4 regions of the Lysinibacillus sp. BNK-21 genome follow, and region 3 is predicted to be linked to each of the others. Evidence: riboswitches for the same ligand, from Rfam matches in the RefSeq annotation. Region 3 holds a riboswitch; each other region holds the start of a gene.

Region 1 (5,305 bases), 1.5 Mb from region 3:
ACCGTTGATTGCCTGTTCAATACGCTCTAATAAAACATTTTGTAACCGTTCATGGTAGCCAAAATAGTTAGCAATTTGAATATCACAATCTGGATAAAGTTCATTAAACTTCTCACACATGCCATGCATGCGTTCCATCAAAATGCCTGTGAATAAAAAGTATGGTAACATGATGATTTTTTTTGCACCTAGTTTGACACAACGTTCAATTCCTTCTTCAACTCGTGGATCTGTGACACCCATAAAAGCACTTTCTACGTATTTCACAGGTAGTTTTTCCCATAAAAGTCGCGTGATTTTATAAAAATCACCATTAGCAGATGGATCACTGCCACCTCGTGCAATCAATAAAATCGCTGTGTCTTCCTGCTCTTGTTCTGAATTAAAGCCAATTTCAGCTAGGCGATCTTGTAAAATGGCAAAGATTTCATCATGGATACCAATTGTTTGACCATATGTGAAGGTAATCGTTGGATAATGCTCACGCGCATGCTCTATTTCCGCTGGAATATGCAGTTTTGAATGGCCTGCATGCAGTAAAATGATTGGAATTACATGTACCTCTGTAGCTCCCTTTTTCACACAGTTTGTAATACCTTCTTCGATGTTAGGTGAAGCAAATTCAAGGAAACAAGTTTCCACTAAAAATTGTTCATCAATACGCGGTGTCATTTGTTCGATAAATGTACGAACCTCATCATTTCCTGCTGCTAAACGGCTCCCATGGCCGACAAATAAAATAGCTTTCATCTCTCTACTCCTTACTAGTCGCCGCACGGAGCTGGCTCTACTTTTATTTTGGAAGACATATCTTGATACGTAAAATGCAGTATTTTTTTCACACGTTTAAAATATTTAAATAAGCGTTCATTTGGATGAGCATTTGCTTTATATTCTTCAATAATATCTGTAATGAGTGGAATCAGCTGCTCAGGCTCCAGCCCTTCTACAACAGGCTGTGCTGCGTGTGCTGTACGACCGACTGGTTTTGCTCCAATAAAGACATCAAATTTACTTTTGCGGTAGACGATGCCAATATCATCAAATACAGCCCGATAACAGGCCATCCCACAGCCATTAAAGCCAATATTTAATGTCTTCGGTAAGGACATACCGCCTAGTTTTTCTTGTATTTCCTCTGCATATGGTATTGAATCAGCCTTTTCACCGTAGCAAAAATCACAAGCCTTCAGTGATAACACATCACCAATCGGGGCTAATAAAAACCCTACTTCCTGTAATTTCTCTGTGATCTGTTCAGGGGCAGTCGTTGGTATTTTCAAATGAATTTGATGATCTGGTGTGTATTCCATCGTCCCCTCATCCCCAACGACCTCCGCTAACATCATCATTTGCTGGGGAGTAAAAAACTTATTGGCTACACCAGGACTTACTGCTAATTCAAAAATAGATTCTATTTTTTGCTGTACAAGCTTCGGTGTTACTTTGACTGCGCTTGTCCCTTTTACCATTGCAAGTGCCGCTGTAGCCATTTCAAGAGCTGTTTTTTTCGGCTTTGGCGTAGCGGCTATACTGGGTTTATTAAAGCGCCCTGCATTAGGGTCAGCCGTAAAGTCATTTCGCGCTGTTCCCGTCTCTTGGTTCATTGCCCAAGGTTCATTTTCTTCGCGTAAACGTTGATGTGGACGTAATGGCTGTTTCTCTTCACCCAGGGTATATTTACGTTGGTAACCGCGGGGCGTAATCATCTTATTGTCATAGAAAAATGTTGACGAATTCCCGATAATGACAGTTGTCAACATACCAATATCATGTTCTAGCATTTCTGCTAGTGTTGTCATGGTCACTTCTTGACGTTCTCGATAGGCACTTTTCACAAGCCCAACTGGTGTGTCTGGCGAACGATATTCTAAGAGTATTCGTTGAGCCTCGACAATTTGTCTTGTTCGACGTCCACTTTTAGGATTGTATAAAGCAATGACAAAGTCCGCCATTGCAGCTGCCTCGACACGCTTTGCAATTAAATTCCAAGGTGTTAGATGGTCACTCAAACTGATTGTACAAGCATCATGCATAATAGGTGCACCAAGTATGCTAGCGCATGAATTAATCGCAGAAATCCCAGGAACAATTTCAACTTCAATTCCTGTTGCTTCTGTCCAGCCTAGCTCAATTAACACCTCATAGACTAATCCTGCCATGCCATAGACGCCTGCATCACCACTCGAAATTACTGAGACGATGCTCCCTGCTTCGGCTTGACGAACGGCTTCCTGTGCACGCGACACTTCTTCTGTCATGCCTGTACTAACAATCGATTTTGCACTTACTAAATCTTGAATCAGCTCTACATAGGTTTTATAGCCTATAATCATATCACTTTGTTGTAAAGCCTCTACTGCACGTGTCGTAATATGCTTAAAATCTCCAGGTCCAAAGCCTACTACGAAAATTTTTCCTTTTTGCGCCATGTTGTTACCCCTCTTTCACCTTTTCGATCCCTTTAATGGCAGTTGTTTGAGCAGTACGCTGTAATGTACCTTCACGAAGTGTAAAGACATGTTCGTTGTATAAGGATTCATGATGTAAATCTTGTACTAGTGTTCTAGCATGCTCTGTTGATGGCACACGATACCAGTTTCCTTGAGGATAAGCGATTACCACACAAGCATCCTTGCAGCGTCCATTACAGCGCGTTCTTGTCGTATGTATTTCCTGATCGAGTGCTTGCCGTTGTATCTCATCTCGAATGGCTAAGGTAATTTCCTCCCCATCCTTCTTCATGCAGCTACTGCCATTGCAAATAAAGAGATGTGTTTTCATCCCCTCTAAATTCCAAGTTGTCATCTTCTGTCTCCCCTCATTTGCTTTTTGGAAAAAGAAAAACCTTTACTCTATAACGAAGAGTAAAGGTTTTGTAGAAGCCAAATAAAAACGAATAGAATGAAATACAGGTACCCGCTTTCGCTTCAACTTCTCCCTCCGAAAAGTTTGCATGCACAATCAAATAAGCAGGTTTCCTGACTTAAGCTTCATTTTACTGTCGCACCTTCCCAAGTTTGTACCAGTGGCTTTGCGATTTCATCAGCTATTACAGTAGCGGGGGCTGTATTGGATTTTCACCAATTTCCCTATTATCTCGAGCTATTCGAGCACTTATTGACGTTTTATATGAAATTTTTAGTAGAATTTTAAATAGAAAACTGTCTTTATCATATCTTATTATTTTAAAATTTCAATATTTCTTTAAAAATTTATGACAAATTTATCAATTTTGAATGGAACTAGGTATGAAATTTATACAATCTATATAATTTGCGCACAAAATTTTATCAGAATATTCACCGTTGACCTTTAATTTAAAAAATTTCATAAAAGGTATAGCATATTTATGGAAATTCATGTTACACTTTGTCGTGAAATCTCACAATTTGAATGTTTTTCGGTGCAAAGTGCTTGTCATTTTGCTTAAAAGGGAAGCCGGTTTGAGTCCGGCGCGGTCCCGCCACTGTAATAGGGAGCTTTATAGAATATGTCACTGTCCAACGGATGGGAAGACCTATAAAGCATTGAACTAGAGCCAGGAGACCTGCCGAAAAATAAGTGATCGTTTCAACCTACGAGGATAGGTGTGCGGCTTAGCAGATGAGACTGTTATTTGCTTTTTTAGCTATGCACTTTTCCACCTAAGGAGAAGTGCTTTTTTTAATTACGCACGCAATATTCTAAAAATCTATTAATTAGTTAGGAGGAAAGCTTTTTGAAATTATCATGGTGGAAACTTAGTTATTTTTTACTAGCCTTTTTAATCGTGCCAAAACGTGCCTTTGCCATGCATATCATGGAAGGTTTTTTACCAATCGAATGGGCTATTTTTTGGTGGGTGATCTCTATCCCATTTATCATTCTAGGATTGCGTTCTATTCGAAAAACCATTGATGAAAATCCTGAAACAAAAATGCTTTTGGGGCTTTCAGGGGCCTTTGCCTTTGTGCTATCCGCCCTAAAAATCCCTTCAGTTACAGGTAGTTGCTCTCACCCAACTGGTGTAGGACTTGGGACAGTACTCTTTGGCCCTCTAGCAATGAGTGTAATTGGAACAATCGTTTTATTATTTCAATCTTTATTATTAGCTCATGGAGGAATTACAACTTTAGGGGCTAATGCCTTTTCTATGGCTATTGTTGGTCCTTTTATTGCTTACTTTGTCTTTAAAGGGGCTCAAAAAGTAGGGTTGTCATTTTCACTAGCCATATTCTTTGCAGCTATGCTTGGTGATTTAGGTACATACATTGTGACTTCTGTACAACTAGCACTAGCCTTTCCTTCAGAGGTTGGAGGCTTTATGGCATCCTTTACAAAGTTTGCAGGTATTTTTGCCTTAACTCAAATTCCTTTAGCAGTGAGTGAAGGAATTTTAACGGTCATTGTGATGAATTTCTTGAAAAAATACAATGTTAGCGAATTAAAAACGTTACGTGTTTTCTCAACAAAGGAGGCACATTAACAAATGAAGAAAAATTTATTGTTATTAGCAATTGTTGTGTTGTTAGCCATCATTCCCTTATTCATACAAAAAGGTGCTGAATTTGGTGGTGCTGATGGAGAAGCAGAAGCAGCTATTGGTGAAATTAATGCGGAATATGAACCATGGTTTGAAAGTCTATGGGAGCCACCAAGTGGTGAAATCGAAAGCTTATTATTCGTGCTACAGGCAGCTATAGGAGCTGGCTTTATTGGCTACTTCATCGGCTATATGCGTGGCAAACACAAAGAAGGTTAACCATTATGTTACTCATTGATAAGTATGCCTATCTGAATAAGCTAGCGTCCGTTCATCCGCTAGAAAAAATGATATTTTCACTTGGACTACTTCTCATAACGCTCATCATGAGAGATGAACGACTTTCACTCATTACATTTTTTGTAATGAGTGCTTTTATCATTTTAGGTGCAAAAATTCCGCTTGCATACTACGGCAAATTATTATTGCTACCTAGCTTTTTCTTATTAACAAGTCTCGTATCTATTTTACTTTCCTTTACATCATCAACGAATACACTCCCTGCCCATATTTGGTCGTTTACATTTAGGAATTGGACTGTCTTTATTGGGAATGCAAGTGTTTTAGCAGCGCAACAGCTGTTCTTTATTGTCCTTGGTAGCATTAGTTGTTTATACTTTTTAATTCTAACCACTTCCGTACAAGGAATATGTTATGTGCTACGACAATGGCGACTTCCCTCTTTATTAGTGGAGCTCGTCGAACTAATCTATCGTTTTATTTTTATGTTTTTAGAAAGCATGCAAAATATACATCTCGCCCAGCAAGCACGTCTTGGCT
Region 2 (5,305 bases), 2.1 Mb from region 3:
CGAAAACAAGAATGGTGGTCGAGTCTCTGATCGATCAATTATTAGCAACGAAGCTGATTCGTAATGATCGCTTCTTTGAGCAAATCTTATATAATAAAGAAATTATTTGGATACAAAATGGGGATGTGGACGGTCATCTTTTAGCGAAAGCAGCCATAGCAGATGAACTAAAAACAAAGACGAATAGTTTTATGATGTACATGCCGACCAATCCGATTGTCTATGAGGTCAACGGAGAAGCGTATCACTTAATTACGCGCATTGATTCTACACGCGCAAAGCCCAACCTCGACCGTCTATCATTGGAGCCAAAGCCTGTTTTAAGTGCCGCTCGTGTCAATGACTTATTATGCTCGATTGTCATGCGCTTTTACGAAACATATTTATATGATTTAGCATCTCATCATGACAAACTCATTGCATTTGTGCAGCAGGAATATGCCCAATTTATTGAAGCGGTGCAAGCGTTAAATGATTATCATTTCAACTGGCATCCACGTGGCAACGGTCACGAGCTTTTACTGCAATTAATTGATCATCTACAACTATTAAAAAGTCAACCTGGTAAGGTACTAATTGATTTTACGAACAAGCATGACTATGTAATAGTTGAACCCGCATATTTGTTGGACAATCCAACAAAGAAAGCTGTCGGTGCACTATAAAAACAAGCCCTCCATTTTTTGGAGGGCTTGTAATATCTTATGGCAGGGTAGAGATATATTGAAGCCCAAGCAAGAAATACCCGCGCTAGAGCGATGGATACCAGTGGAAGCCGAGGAAATACCCGAAGCGCCCACCCTACAGGCAATGCATGGCTGCCTGTGCTTCTTGCCATGGAACCGAATATCCTTTGCCCTTAGCACAAAAGATACTAGAGGAACTATACTCAGGGTCGGCATTTTTATCGTAGCCAATCTGTGCAATCACATCCTCTGTATTATGGCACACATCATAGCCATCAAATTGGAGTGTGAGTGCACCTTTCCCATTTGTATAGGCGGCAAAGGTTGTGCTGTAGCTCATTAAAGTGGCAACAGGTGCACGACCTGTTAGGATAACATCCGTTTCGGATAAAATCGGGTCATCGAACGTGCCAGCTGCTTGCTGAATATCAGTCATCATACGACCGATAAAGTCATTTGAAGCTTTCATTTTAAAGCGATAATAGGGTTCAAGTAGGACATTTTGTGCCTGCTCCAGCCCCTGACGCAGGGCACGGAAACTGGCTTCACGGAAATCTCCCCCCGATGTATGTTCATTGTGCCCGCGACCTGTTAGAAGTGTAAAATGAATATCTGTTACAGGGAAGCCTGTCAGTAGCCCATGATGGTCACGCTCAAACAGATGCTTTTCAACAAGGCGCTGATTGCCTACAGATAAATGATCGGCATGACAGGCATTGGTGAAGGTATTACCTGTTCCACGTGGATTTGGCTCCATTAATAAATGAACTTCTGCATAATGCTTGAGGGGCTCGAAATGACCATAGCCCGTTACGGTCGTCGCAATGGTTTCCATGTATAAAATTTGCGGCTCACCAAAGGAGACAGCTAATGAAAAACGCGTCATTAATACCTCTGTCAGGACCTCCAATTGAATGGCACCCATAATATGCACATGGATTTCCTGAAATTTTTCCTGCCAGACCACACGCAAGGACGGTTCTTCTGCTTCGAGTAAACGGAAAATCTGTAGCACTTCCTTGATATGCTGATCACCCTCATATTGAACCTTTGCCTGTAAGGTTGGGACAAGCTCATAGGGCTGTGATAGCATCGTTGTACCGATTCGATCCCCAATGTTTGCCTGGCTCAGTCCTTTGACAGCGAAAATTTCTCCTGCCTCTACCTGTTGAACGGTCTCAAAGCGACTGCCGTTATAAAGGCGAATTTCGGTCACTTTTTCTGTTACTTCGTCAAATGAAAATTCATCTCGTACATGCAACGAGCCCTTGGTTGCCTTCATAAAGGTTAAACGCTGGTGCCCATCATGACGAATCTTAAAAACCTCGCCCTCAAACGGGGCATCCTTGTCAAAATGGGAAGCCGTTAACAGCGGGAGCTGGTCAAGAAATTCCTGAATGCCCTCATCCTTTAAGGCCGAGCCAGCAAAGCAAGGGAAGGCACCTTCATTTTTAATCATTTCCTTTAATTGAGCAAGACACTGTTCATGCTCCAATGACTCATTTAGAAAGGCATCAAGCAATTTTTCGTCGCGCTCCGCCAGCCATTCCATAATATTATTTGATACATAGTCTGCTCGCAGTGGCTCATCGATGAGCAATACATGCTGAGAGCAATCTTTGCGAAGCTGGCTGATGACGGCCTCCATATTGGCACCCTCACGATCCATTTTGTTGATAAAGAAGAAGGTAGGGACATGGTATTGACGTAAAAGTTGCCACACTGTTTCTGTATGGCCCTGTATCCCTTCGACAGCGCTAATGATAATAATGGCATAATCCATCACACGAATGGCACGCTCCATCTCAGGGGAGAAATCGACATGCCCTGGCGTATCAATCAATGTGTATGTATCATCGCCAATATTCATGCGCCCTTGCTCGGCAAATATCGTAATGCCCCGTCTGCGCTCTAGCTCATGATGATCAAGAAAGGTATCCTGATGATCAACACGCCCCCGTGCTTGAATACTATTTGTATGAAAAAGCACTTGCTCAGAGAAGGTCGTTTTTCCTGCATCCACGTGCGCAAGTACACCGATCGTTTTGTACATAAGAAATCCTCGTTTCTATAGAATGCTATCTTTTTATTGTAACAGAATACTAGCTTCTATATTTCTTGTAAAATAGTTCGTCTTTATGTCGAAATAGTGCTAATATAATGATGATTATACTTTTAGTGTCATACTACTGATTGCGCGATAAATTTTCTTCTGCTAGTCTATCAATAGTATTGACCATTATAGAACGTATTGGTGCAAATGGCATTGGTCATTTGCTTAAAAGGGAAATCGGTGCAATTCCGATGCTGTCCCGCAACTGTAAATGGGGAGTCTATACAGCATGCCACTGTAGTGAAACTATGGGAAGGCGTATAGATGATGAACCTAAGCCAGGATACCTGCCAGTATGTATTTTTTGACTAAGAACCACGAGGATGGGGATAGTGATGAAGGTAATGATACCGTTATTTCACTATGCTACTCTCTTGGCGACAAGAGGGTTTTTTTATGCCCTTCCAACTACCTTAGTAGTAAAGAAGTCTCTGATTTCTTTCTATATTTTAACAGCAAAGGAGAAAAGGACATGAAGAAATGGAAAAGTATATGGTTGATGATGATCATTGCCTTGGTCGCTGTTTTAGGGGCTTGTAACGCAAAGGACAAAACGGAATCAGCTGCACAAGGTGAAAAGGTTGAGCCATCTGAGGCGGCAGCAGCAGTAACCATTAAAAATAATGACACAACTCAAACATATACGGAAGCACCAACAAAAGCGATTAGCTTAAATCAACATGTGACAGAAATTATGCTAGCACTTGGTTTAGAGGATTCTATGGTAGGGACAGCTTACTTAGATGATAAAATCTATGAACCACTGCAAGAGGCATACGATAAGGTCCCTGTTCTTTCCGATCAATACCCAACGAAGGAGCAAGTCATCGATGCCGAGGCAGATTTCCTATATGCTGGCTGGAAAAGTGGCTTTGGCGAAAAGGGTGTAGGCACACCAGAAGAGCTTGAAGAATTAGGCATCCATACGTATTTACATACGGCTTCCAACATGACAAAGCCAACAATAGAGGATATTTTCACTGATATTCGCAATATCGCGAAGATTTTCCGTATTGAGGATCGTGGCGAAGCTTTAATTGAGCAAATGACGAAAGATGTAGAGGCAGTACAAGCTAAATTACCAAAAGATAGCGAAAAATTACGTGTTCTTGTGTTTGATAGCGGTGAAAAGGATGTATTTACAGCTGGTCAAAACTTTATGAATGAGCTTGTGACAATCGCGGGTGGACAAAATATCTTTGGTGATGTGGAATCAGGCTGGACAACTGTGTCGAAGGAAGATGCAGTAGACCGCAACCCAGAGGTAGTTGTCGTGATTGATTACGGTGAAACAACGGCAGACCAAAAGATCCAATTCTTAAAAAATGATCCAGCCTTAAAGGAGATGGAAGCGGTCAAAAATGAGCGCTTTGTCATCCTGCCACTTTCAGCAGCGTCTGAAGGGGTTCGTGCGGCAGAGGCCATTGAAATTTTAGCAAAGGGCTTCTATCCTGAAAACTTTTAATCCATTCGAGCTAGCGTTTTTGCTAGCTCCTTTTTTATAAGGAGCGATAAAAATGAACGCATTTCAAAAAAATGTACCAGATCAAACATTTGAAACACTGAACCGTCATGGTGAGTTTACCCGTCTAGCCGTTAGCCCTGGCATTATTAATAAGCATTATACTCCTGCACAATTCCAAAAAATAGCCGAAATTGCTGGCGAAAAGGGGGCGATAAAATATTCTGCTTCCTATAGTATACTCGTATCCATACCAACGTGCGATGCCACGGAAGCGGTGCAAGCCTTACAGGAAGCAGGTCTTTATGTTGCTCCCTCTGGTTCAATCATAGCCATGAAGGCCTGCGATTTTTGTGATGGGGAGAAAATGGAGGCTGCTCCGATAACCGAACAGCTCTATCATGCCATAGAGGGGATGAAGGTCCCTGCAAGACTGCGTGTCAATATTAATGGCTGTGCATCAGCTTGCTACAATGCAGTCTATGATGATATTGGACTCGTTTACCAACAAGAAAGCTTTGATGTCTATTTAGGGGCAGTACCAATGGGAGCAAAGGCACAGGCAGGCACGTTATTCGCTAAGAGGGTAGACGTCACACAAATTGAAGATTTTTTACTGCACCTGATAAATCTTTATAAGGAGCATGCTCGCCCAAATGAGCCCTTTTATAAATTTTATCGCAGAACAAAGTCAGCAGAATATTGGGAACTAGTAAAAAATTCAATTAAATAGAGGAATATTACTTAGGGTGTCGAAGTATTGTAGTAAGGCACAGAAAATTACAATACAAAGGAGCAAGAACATGACATCGAAACAAGGGATTCAACCAGAAGATCTTTATCACTTAAAATCAGTAGCAGATCCACAGCTTTCACCAGATGGGACAGAGGTAGTTTATGTAGAGACTCGTATGGACGAGAAGAAAAATGACTATATATCGAATTTGTTTTACATAAACTTGAAGGACAAAACACCACAGCAATGGACATTTGGTGAAGATAGAACGAGTTCCCCTGTTTGGTCACCAGATGGTAGTCAAATTG
Region 3 (5,305 bases):
TCTTTGTCTCTAATTGCTCCAATCACTACACCTCCTAAGATTATCAAGCATACTTACTTTTATTTTAAAGAACAAACTACATTAATTCCAATTTTCACGCTAGGTAATAATTTAAACCACATAAAAAATGCTAGCTGAATGGCTGACAGCTAGCATGGAAACATTTCTTATTTAAATAACTCTGGGTACACAGCCTTCGCTACTAATTCTACAGCTTCACCAATACGCGGACCAGGTCGATTAGAGATATCTGTATCAATGGACAATACCGCTTTGTTTTGAATAGCTTTCACAGTATTCCAACCATCTCGCCCAAGAATTTCTCCTATTGGATCTTCTGTATAGTTTACTGTTGTTAAAATAACATCTGGATTTTTCGCAATAACATCTTCCTCATTCACTTTTGCCCAGCTATTCAAGTCAGAAAAAACATTATTAACATTAGCTGTATCTAATATTTCTTGCTGGAAAGTGCTAGAGCCTGCTGTATATATGTCTGGCTTAGGGCTAACCTCTAAATAAACATTTTTCGGCGTTTTGACATCCTTCACCTTCGTTTGTACTTCAGCAATTTTCGCTTTAATCTCTTCGTTTAATTTATTTCCTTTATCAGGAACATCCATCACAGCAGCAATTTGTTCGATATCTCCATAAACATCGTCGAAAGTAGTCGCAGATTGAATAACAAACACTTTAATTCCTGCGTCCTCAAGCGGCTTTAGGGCATCCTTATCACCGATTGTATAAGCAATGACAACATCTGGCTTTAACGCTATAATTCTTTCACTGTTAAAGTTCGTAGTATCAGAGACACGTTCAATTTTTTGTGCTTCCTCTGGGTAAGTATCGTACTCAGTTGCTCCTACAATTTTATCGCCAACACCTAAAGCAAACAAAATTTCAGTATTACTTGGTTGTAAAGATACAACTGTTTTTGGTACTTCATTAAACGCTATTTCCACTCCACGGTCATCTGTCACTTTATAGCTTGTTTTCTCTGCTTGTTGTGTATCTTGCGAAGCATCTTTATTTTTTGTATCTTCAGCAGTGCCACAGCCTGCTAATACCAGTGCAAGTAAGAGCACTGATAGCCATTGGAAATTAAATACTTTTTTCATTGTTATTCTCCTTTTTCTTTTTCATTGGGTAGGATTTACTAATAAACGGTATTTCCGCTATTCCAGCTTGCTGATTCATAAAAACAGCCATGACAAAACATACATTAGCTAATAAACCAAGGTAATCGAAAAGAATAGCTGGAACCTCTCGTTCTTCTGATACTTTGTGTAAAGTACGATATGATTTTTTTGCCTCACTGCGACAAAGATGTAAGGCTGCAGCAGCCTCTGTTCCTTGAGGTAAAACAAAACTTTGAATCTCTTCCTTCACATGGCGAACGTAAAAATCATAACGTTCACTTAACCAAGATAAATCCTCTTCAGTTACTGCTAATTTCCCACGTACTGAGCCATTCACATGATAAGCCATAGGTAACATAAGCAATAAATCCTCAGCAACAACTTGAACATCCTCTTTTTTTACCGCAGCTAATGCAACTCCTAGATGTGTTGTCAGGCTATCTGTTCGAATTTCAAAATCGACCGTTGAAGCTTTCTCACGCATAAATGGATAACAAGAATAACGGGCATCTTTTTTCACTTGCTTCCCCCCTATTTTCTATAATGAAAAATTCTTATTTGAAAGGCATAAAAAAGTCGCTCCTTTTTGCAAAGGAACGACAAAAATAACATAATGAGCCATCAAACTAGACAAAGCCTATGTATTTGCCGTATATCCTCCTAGCTTCCGAGAAGTTTTTATACGTTCAAATAAAGGTCGGTCTCCTGGCTTGTACAGTTCGTCACATGAAACGAATGTGTTATAAAGGACCTTCCCATCTTCTTTGAGACAGTGGTAAATCTTTATAATGGCTGCACTTACAGTTGCGGAAACAGCTCCGGTTTTTCACCGGATTCCCGATTATGCTAATTAGCACCTTTATTCTGCAAGAATATTTCATTTGTAAAGCAGTTTATCATATATGCTTCAGAAAAAATAGCTGTACACAGTTTTAAAATATAGCATTATTTCTATTTGAAGAGAAAACCCTAACAAATTTTTACATTATTAAGAAATTTACTATAATAGTCTTTCAATTGCTTTTTCAATATCGAGCTGTGAATCTGTTGGTTCAAAGCGTGCGACGGTCTTACCATTAGCATCTACTAGAAATTTTGTAAAGTTCCAGCGAATATTACGACCATCTAAAAAGCTTGGGGCAAGTTGAACAATTGCTTCTGCCAACATTTTCTCCTGCATACTTGCCTTCCCAAACTCTCGGTAATCCACTTCATGCTTTAAATAATTAAAGAGTGGATGGGTAGCCTCTCCATTTACCTGTACAAGCTCAAAAATCGGGAATGTGACCCCATAGTTTACCTTGCATAGATGCTTAGTTTCCTCCCCATCTTCAGGATTTTGATGGCCAAATTGATCACAAGGGAATCCAAGAACTACAAAATTCTCTTTTCCATATTTATCATACATTTTCTGTAAGTCTTCAAATTGATATGTAAATCGGCATTGGTTTGCCGTGTTAACAATTAACATTGTTTTTCCACGATATGTTTCCATCGATAAAATTTCGCCATTAGGCTTCCGAACTAGATAATTATAAATGCTCATGCATAATCCCCTTTTTTCATTCATTATAGTTGACTATTCTATCGTTCATCAAAGAATTTGCACAAAAAAACACCACCTCGCTACTTTGAACGGATGGCTGACTTATACTTCTTTTTATATTTAGCATCTTGTTCTTCATTAATTAAACGATGGGCAATATCTAATAATTTCGAGTCATTTGTTTGATCAAATAACTTTTTAAATGACATAATAATATCCTGACGAATAAGAGATGGCTGTTTTTCATCTATACATGTTTGAAATCTTTTAGCTAGATACGATACAACCAAATCTCTTTGTACTGGACCCGCCTGTCCAATTTTCCAAATTGCTTGTAATGCATGCCTTGCCGTAGCAGATTGTTCATCGTAAGTCACAGCCCAAATCTTTAAAAAATCCTCCAAGACCCTTTCTTCTGGATCACTTTTTGCAGCTAAAGCGCATAAAATTTGTGCAGCACGTGCACGAGAATAACCATTATTGTATGTAAGTGCTTTTATTAGCTGTTCCCAAACTGCATATGTCCAATCTACGGGTTCCTGCATAATTTTCATTAATTCCTCGTAAGATTCATATTGAATATCGCGATCATGCTCTGTTAGATTACTAAAAAGTTGCAAAATCTCTTTTTCCATAATTCATCCCTACCTTTATTGTTTCAGAACGTAATAAAATTTGATTTATGGTACACTTAACTTAATTTTTTTCGCAAAGAAGGTGAGTTTATGAATAAATTTAATGCTAGGAAATTGATTTTTCGGTTGATTGTGATAATATCACTACTTCTAGCTGCCTATTTTGTTATCCCAGTGTCCATGCCTTTAATACTTGCTGGGATTAGTGCATTTTTCTTAGAACCGATTGTCATGTTCTTTAAACGGAAATGGAAAATGTCACGGAAAATAGCAGTTGCTTTTATTTACATAGTGAGTGTTATTGTTATATCTATTATTTGTTATCTTTCTATTACACAAATAATGACACAAATAATTTTACTATCTAAGCAAGCTCCCTATTATATTTCCAAGCTATCAGATATGTGGCTTCATATGCAAGAAAATATTTCTAAATACACAGAAGACTTTCCACCTGAAGTAAGTGCTTCGCTTCAAAAAACCACTATGGATTTCATAAAGAAAGTCGAAGAATCCTTTTTAAGCTTCTTTAATTATAGCAAAGTTTCTGCCTTCTTTTCAGAGATACCCAGCCTATTTATCAGTCTTCTCGTTTATATGATTGCGCTATTCCTATTTATGCTTGATTTGCCTAAGTTAAAGCAAATCACTTATAAATATTTAAAGCCCAATACAGCAAAGAAGATAAAAATTATTTTAAATCGCTTAAAAGATGCAACATTTGGCTATATGAAGGCTCACTTATTTGTAAGCTTTATTATTGGAGGCGTCACACTCATTGGACTGCTATTAATCCAACCGAAATATGCAGTAACAATGACGATTATTATCTGGCTAATAGATATTGTACCATTCCTAGGCTCTATCATTATTCTAGCGCCATGGGGACTTTACCACCTGTTGATGGGAAACACCTCTATAGCTGTAAAATTATTCATCTTAGCTGCTATTTTACTTATTATTCGTCGAGTAGTCGAGCCTAAATTAATGGGAGACCATATCGGTTTATCCACTTTACCAACATTAATTTCCATGTTCATAGGTCTACAGTTATTTGGTATTATCGGTTTACTTGTCGGCCCATTCGTTATTATTTTCTTTATTGCCTTGAAAGAGACAGGTGTCATCAAAGTAAATTTTAAAATTTAATATCAATTTAGTATGCAGGAAAGTTTCTTTTGAAAGAATAGCATTCCAAAAACAAAAAAGGTCATCTTTGTATATTTTTCTCTACAAAGATGACCTTTTTCTTATCTCAACCGTCTATATATTAGTGAGGCCTATTGAATACGTCCAAAGCCTACTAAGTATTGATTCCACCAATCAAGTGATTCAATTACGACACCATTGTTTTGAGCGTCGATCATTGTGTTATTACCTAAATAAATACCTACGTGAGCTACACCTGAACCATAGCTGAAGAACACTAAGTCCCCAACGCGTGCTTCACCTGCTGAAATGCGTTGTGTTGCTAAATATTGTTGTGATGCTGTACGAGGTAAAGAAACACCCGCTTGCTTATATGACCATTGTACAAGACCTGAACAGTCAAAACCTGTCGATGGGTTGCTACCACCCCAAACATAAGGACGTCCTAGGAATTGTTTAGCTGTTGAAATGGCATCTCCTGAAGAAACAGTGCCAGCTCCTGACCCAACAATAATTTTTTGTGGTTCGCCTCCACCATTATTCTGAGTTGCTTGTATAACTGGTGTAGCTGCTTGAAGTGCACGTAAACGAGCTGCCTCTTCTTCAGCTGCTTTACGCTCTGCTTCTAAACGTTCTTCTTCTTGTTTCGTTGCAATTTCAGCTTTTAATGCAAGTGATTTCGCTTCGTTCTCAGCTTTCTTCACTTCCATTTCGCTTTCTTTTTGCTGAAGCTCTTGGAATTGTTTTTGAAGTTCCTTTTGTTTTTCATCTAATGTAGCTTTTTGTTGCTCTAAGCTTGCTTTATCTGCTTCCTGTTGATCCACTAATTCTTGGTC
Region 4 (5,305 bases), 2.0 Mb from region 3:
GCCAGAGACTGCTTTAAAACAGGGTCAAGTTCATTTTCAAGAGAGGTTGTGATTGGAACGTGCTGTAGGTTACTTGATGGTTGAATCCATAGTTCAGCAGCATGACTTAGCTGTTCAATGGCTTGAATCGTCGCATTGACTTCCGCCAGGTTTGAACGCCAAATATCACGGCCATTCACTACCCCTATTCCTAATACTTTATCCTGCGGGAAACCAAATTGACGAAGTGACGCCATATTTCCTTTATAGCCATGAACAAAGTCCAAACCGAATCCTTGAACAGGCAATGTACTTAATGCTTCATAGGCACTTAAAGCTTCGAAATAAGTCTGTAGCATTATTTTAGCCTCAGGAACGGCAGTGGCTAACTGGTCATACATTTCTTTCACCAGCTTTATCTCTGCTGGATCAAGTGTTAAGACGAGGGATGGCTCTTCTAGCTGAATCCAAGTGGCACCTGCATCCACTAATTCTTTTAATACCTGCGTATAGAGTGGTAATAAAGCTAATAAGTACTCAACCTGTGTTAATTTGTTGTAGCCTTTCGTTAACTTATAAAATGTATAGGGACCAATTAGTGTCGGCTTCGCAATGATACCGAAAGTTTCCTTCGCCTCTAAAAAGTCGGCTAACACTTTATTTTCTGTTAGTTGTAAGGCTTGTCCCTCATACTCTGGAACAATGTAGTGATAATTTGTATTAAACCATTTTGTCATTTCACTAGCTACGGCTGTTTTGTCTCCTCTTGCTACACTGAAGTAGGTATGAAAATCGACTTTACCACCTTGCCAGTTAAAGCGCTTTGGAACTAAACCAAACATCAAAGCTGTATCTAACATTCTATCGTAAAACGTAAAGTCGCCAACTGTCACCATATCGATTCCAAGTTGCAGCTGCTTGTTTATTCTTGATAAACGGATTTTCTTTAATTTTTCCTCAAAGTCCTCCTCAGAAAGTTCATTGCGCCAAAATGCTTCTAGTGCTTTTTTCCATTCGCGTTCCTCCCCTATATAGGGATAACCGATCAATGTACTTGTATAGTTCATGTTTTTAAGCTCCTTTTTTAGAAAAAATAAAAAGCCATTCTCCTATTAGGAAAATGGCTGCATGTTAAAATTAATAATGCTAAAACAATACGAAAAAGTATCTACTTTCGCATAAACGTTATCGCACAGTGCCTATTTGGTCACTTTTCACCACCTATTTCCACGTAGGTATTTGGTGTGTACTAGAAATTGGCAGGTCTCCTGGCTTTCCATCAACACGCCTCACAGCCTTCCCAGTTTCCCCAGTGGCATTTGTGATTTGCTCCGAATTACAGTTGCGGGACAGCGTCGGATTTGCACCGACTTCCCTTTTAAGCCAAACTTTCATTTGGCACCAAGTCTTACACAATATTCAATTATGCTCCTACTATAGCACATATTTCAGAATAGTAGAAATTATTTTTCAACTATTATATAAATTATTTCTATAAATATTATAGGAATTGTTGTATAGTACTAAATGAAAATAAGGTTACATTGTATTCTGTAAAAAAATTTGTTACTATAAAAAGACAATTATGAGAGGACTGATGAATGGACAATGAAGAACTAAACTATATTTTTATTTGAATTGAATGATTTCAAACACAAAATATAGGGTTAGTCTATCCATTTTTAACTATCAGTTTGCATTTTATTTGTCATGACACAAATGGCAAATCGCATTTATTCAGAGAAAGACTAATCCTTCCAATGTACAATTGGAGGGTTTTTTTCTTGCTTTCATAGTTGATTTTGTACCTTTCATTTACCCATAAAGGAGAGGAAAAAATATGAGCGATTCAGAAACTATTGTAACGCATGTAACACTCCGTATAAGTCGTTAATATCCATCTGCTTATACGGAGAAATGAACCATAGATGGATAGACCGACTTTGTATGAAAAGTAAACTGTTGCAATACAAAGGAGGAATTATCATGTCCATGATACAAGTACAAAACCTAACTTTTTCTTATCCAAGCAGCTTTGACAATATTTTTGAGAATGTCAACTTTCAAATCGATACGGATTGGAAACTTGGATTTATCGGTAGAAACGGACGAGGTAAAACAACATTCTTTCAGTTGTTATTAGGAAATTATGAGTATAGCGGAAAAATCATCTCTTCTGTAGACTTCACTTATTTCCCCTATCCAGTTTCTGATCCAAATAAATATACCCATGAAATATTTGAGGAAATTTGTCCTCAGGCAGAAGATTGGGAATGTCTACGTGAAATAGCTTACCTACATGTAGATGCGGAGGTCATGTATCGTCCTTTTAAAACATTATCCAATGGCGAACAAACAAAGGTGCTGCTTGCTGCGTTGTTTTTGACAGAGGGTCAATTTTTATTAATTGATGAACCAACCAATCACCTAGACACGGATGCAAGAAAGACGGTTTCCGATTATCTTCGCAGGAAAAAAGGATTTATTTTAATTTCACATGACAGAAGCTTTTTAGATGGCTGTGTTGACCATATCCTATCGATTAATAGAGCCAATATTGACGTTCAAAGTGGAAATTATTCTTCTTGGAAGTTAAATTTTGATCGTCAGCAGGAACACGAAGAAGTAACCAATCAACGACTGCAAAAAGATATCGACCGATTAAAACAATCCTCAAAGCGTTCGTCAGGTTGGTCTAATCAAGTGGAAGCCTCCAAAAACGGCACAACCAATTCAGGTTCCAAACTGGACAAAGGCTTTGTTGGACATAAAGCAGCCAAGATGATGAAACGAGCGAAGAACCTGGAATCCAGACAACAAAGAGCTATTGAGGAAAAATCAAAACTGCTAAAAAATGTTGAAAAAACCGAGTCATTGAAAGTAGAGCCATTGGCATATCCATCAAAAGAAATGGTTGTTGTCACGGATGTATCGATTCGGTACGATGACCATATCGTGAATAAGCCTATTAGCTTCAAAGTGGCACAAGGGGATCGAGTTGTTTTAGATGGCAAAAATGGAAGCGGAAAAAGTAGTATGTTAAAACTTATTCTAGGTAATCCCATCCAACATACAGGCTCGATAAAGTTAGCTTCAGGTCTAGTCATTTCCTATGTTCAGCAGGATACATCCCATTTAAAGGGATTGCTATCGGAATTTATTGAAGAGCATGGTATTGATGAGACGTTATTTAAATCAATCCTGCGCAAGATGGATTTTGAGCGTATTCAATTTGAGAAGGATATCTCTCATTATTCTGGTGGGCAAAAGAAAAAGCTGCTGATTGCTAAAAGCTTGTGTGAGAAGGCTCATTTATATATTTGGGATGAACCACTCAATTTTATTGATATCTATTCACGCATGCAGATTGAAGAGCTCATAAAAAGCTCTCATCTCACAATGGTGATTGTTGAGCATGATCAGGCATTTCAACAAACTGTAGCAACGAAAACGATAGCGATGTCATAAAGAGAAGAATCCATTTATGGATTCTTCCTTTTTAATGATATTGAAACCAATGGATCCATTTAGAATTTGTCTCTTTTACGATATATAGCTCACCTAGTGATGCACTTTGCGCTGGCAGTAATCTTGGAAACCTTAATCGAACAAACCAGGAGTGATTAGCCACATTTTCTCCACAGAAGTTCACCGCCATTTTATAGTAATTCTCCTCCATGCCAGTTAATATGGGCATGGGCTTTATCACCTCAATTTGCCACTCCTGATAATCAGGGCTTGAGCCATATACTTTTGGAATGATGTCAGCTAATGCTTGACTAAGCTCGTCTTTGTCTTTCTCCGTTGTTCTCATCAATACATCTGGATTTGGACATTTTAAGCCTTCAGGTTCTGACCCCGAAGTAGCTGTTGGAAATAACAAAAGCATACATAAAAAGGGCAGTATTATTTTTCCCATTGTTCAATTCCCTTTCTTTAAAAATGCTCGATAATTTGCTGTGATTGGTGCACTCTATAAAGTATCATCCTGCAGAAAGGTCACTATTCCATGAAAAAATTTGCTTATGTTTTAATGTTTATCTTCACTATGTTCATTCTGCCATGTAAGATTTATGCGCAAAGTGAACAAGCTGATGAGCAACTAATCAGGGACACATTCATTACAATCCTTAATCCATTTATCGAAAAGGAAATTGATCATTACTATGGCTATCCTAAGCAGTATGGCTTGTATGATGTGAAAATTTTAAAAATTGTCAAAGAAAGTCAGTTTAGCTTTAAAGTTAGCGTGGAAGTTACGACCTTTGAGCATGCGCATTCCCCACCCTACAGTAAGGAAATCATTACGTTTGAAGTCAGTCCAACTGGTGTCAGCACACTTCGCTATATACATGAGGCAGATGATGTAGAAAAGGCAATAAACGCATTCTATAGGGCAACACTGTTAGATATACAGCAGAGTTTTAAACTGGACTTAGCATCGTATACTTCCTACCGATACGATCAATTGCAATATCAAGCTGAAATTAATAATGATATGAAATCCCTTGCTATGATTGCAGAGGAAATAGTGACCCATATTTTATTTCCTGAGCGAAAGATTCCCTACAAAAATGTCATAGACCCTGTCACTTTTATTAAGGGTAATATAGGTTATATGCTCTTTAAAAGGGCGGATGGTACAAATGTAAGCTATCAGTTGCAAAAGAAAGACGGCACATGGATCGTAAAAGATAAAAAAAGTAAGCCAGGTAAGAAAATGGAGGATCTGTTACCATGGTATATATAGAAAAATGAAGCCAACTGATTCCATCAGTTAGGCTTCATTCTTTAAGAGCGTTTGCATCATACTTTTTATAATTCCCATGTGAAAATTTTCATGGTTCATATGAAAGACAACCATATCACCTAATGTTTTCATACCTAAAAAAGGTTCTTTAAGCGGTTCATGTAGATGTCCTGCACAAGCTTGTTCAATAAGAATTGGTTGTTCCTCTAGGAGCATAATGATTTGATCCATTGTTGGCGGTTGCTCAGTCCAGTCATCTGGTTTACTGCCACTAGGAAACATTACATGATAGGATAGGGGCAAATGCCTTTCTTGTGTAACAGCTGGAAAAACGGTATGATCCCAACCAACTAATAGATGACCAGCATTCCAACGAATATTGTTATGATGTCCAGCGGGTATCTGATCAGCAATATTCTCAGGGATCGTACGTAGAAATTCAACAGTCCAATTACGCCACATTTTCATTTGCATAAATAATTGCGCTTCGTTCATATACTAGCTCCCTTTCTACACGTTTTCAGTTATATTCGATATCAATTTATAGTAAATTACGGTTGCTTCTAATTCTCTATC

Evidence for each region. Region 3 has a riboswitch for cobalamin ahead of ACMGGO_RS00990 (hypothetical protein). Riboswitches for the same ligand answer to the same signal wherever they lie in the genome.
Region 1: another riboswitch for cobalamin. It lies ahead of ACMGGO_RS08290 ((2Fe-2S) ferredoxin domain-containing protein); the one in region 3 lies ahead of ACMGGO_RS00990 (hypothetical protein).
Region 2: another riboswitch for cobalamin. It lies ahead of ACMGGO_RS11735 (ABC transporter substrate-binding protein); the one in region 3 lies ahead of ACMGGO_RS00990 (hypothetical protein).
Region 4: another riboswitch for cobalamin. It lies ahead of metE (5-methyltetrahydropteroyltriglutamate--homocysteine S-methyltransferase); the one in region 3 lies ahead of ACMGGO_RS00990 (hypothetical protein).

Annotation. Positions count from the first base shown of each region.
Region 1 covers NZ_JBLQTS010000001.1:1,640,789-1,646,093, reverse strand. The annotation lists gene ACMGGO_RS08300 (sirohydrochlorin chelatase) at 1-750, opposite strand, end outside; gene cobJ (precorrin-3B C(17)-methyltransferase) at 765-2,432, opposite strand; gene ACMGGO_RS08290 ((2Fe-2S) ferredoxin domain-containing protein) at 2,437-2,808, opposite strand; cobalamin riboswitch at 2,954-3,136, opposite strand; cobalamin riboswitch at 3,388-3,573, shown strand; gene ACMGGO_RS08285 (energy-coupling factor ABC transporter permease) at 3,722-4,468, shown strand; gene ACMGGO_RS08280 (energy-coupling factor ABC transporter substrate-binding protein) at 4,472-4,744, shown strand; gene cbiQ (cobalt ECF transporter T component CbiQ) at 4,750-5,305, shown strand, end outside.
Region 2 covers NZ_JBLQTS010000001.1:2,311,671-2,316,975, reverse strand. The annotation lists gene ACMGGO_RS11745 (hypothetical protein) at 1-665, shown strand, start outside; gene ACMGGO_RS11740 (elongation factor G) at 802-2,739, opposite strand; cobalamin riboswitch at 2,922-3,109, shown strand; gene ACMGGO_RS11735 (ABC transporter substrate-binding protein) at 3,272-4,264, shown strand; gene ACMGGO_RS11730 (precorrin-3B methylase) at 4,317-4,994, shown strand; gene ACMGGO_RS11725 (S9 family peptidase) at 5,065-5,305, shown strand, end outside.
Region 3 covers NZ_JBLQTS010000001.1:186,109-191,413, reverse strand. The annotation lists gene ACMGGO_RS01000 (tyrosine-protein phosphatase) at 1-22, opposite strand, end outside; gene ACMGGO_RS00995 (ABC transporter substrate-binding protein) at 168-1,118, opposite strand; gene ACMGGO_RS00990 (hypothetical protein) at 1,102-1,659, opposite strand; cobalamin riboswitch at 1,817-2,015, opposite strand; gene ACMGGO_RS00985 (glutathione peroxidase) at 2,140-2,685, opposite strand; gene ACMGGO_RS00980 (hypothetical protein) at 2,766-3,320, opposite strand; gene ytvI (sporulation integral membrane protein YtvI) at 3,411-4,469, shown strand; gene ACMGGO_RS00970 (C40 family peptidase) at 4,601-5,305, opposite strand, start outside.
Region 4 covers NZ_JBLQTS010000001.1:2,147,868-2,153,172, forward strand. The annotation lists gene metE (5-methyltetrahydropteroyltriglutamate--homocysteine S-methyltransferase) at 1-1,046, opposite strand, end outside; cobalamin riboswitch at 1,220-1,400, opposite strand; gene ACMGGO_RS10945 (Lsa family ABC-F type ribosomal protection protein) at 1,966-3,447, shown strand; gene ACMGGO_RS10950 (hypothetical protein) at 3,479-3,898, opposite strand; gene ACMGGO_RS10955 (DUF3888 domain-containing protein) at 3,989-4,729, shown strand; gene ACMGGO_RS10960 (DinB family protein) at 4,757-5,224, opposite strand; gene ACMGGO_RS10965 (GNAT family N-acetyltransferase) at 5,240-5,305, opposite strand, start outside.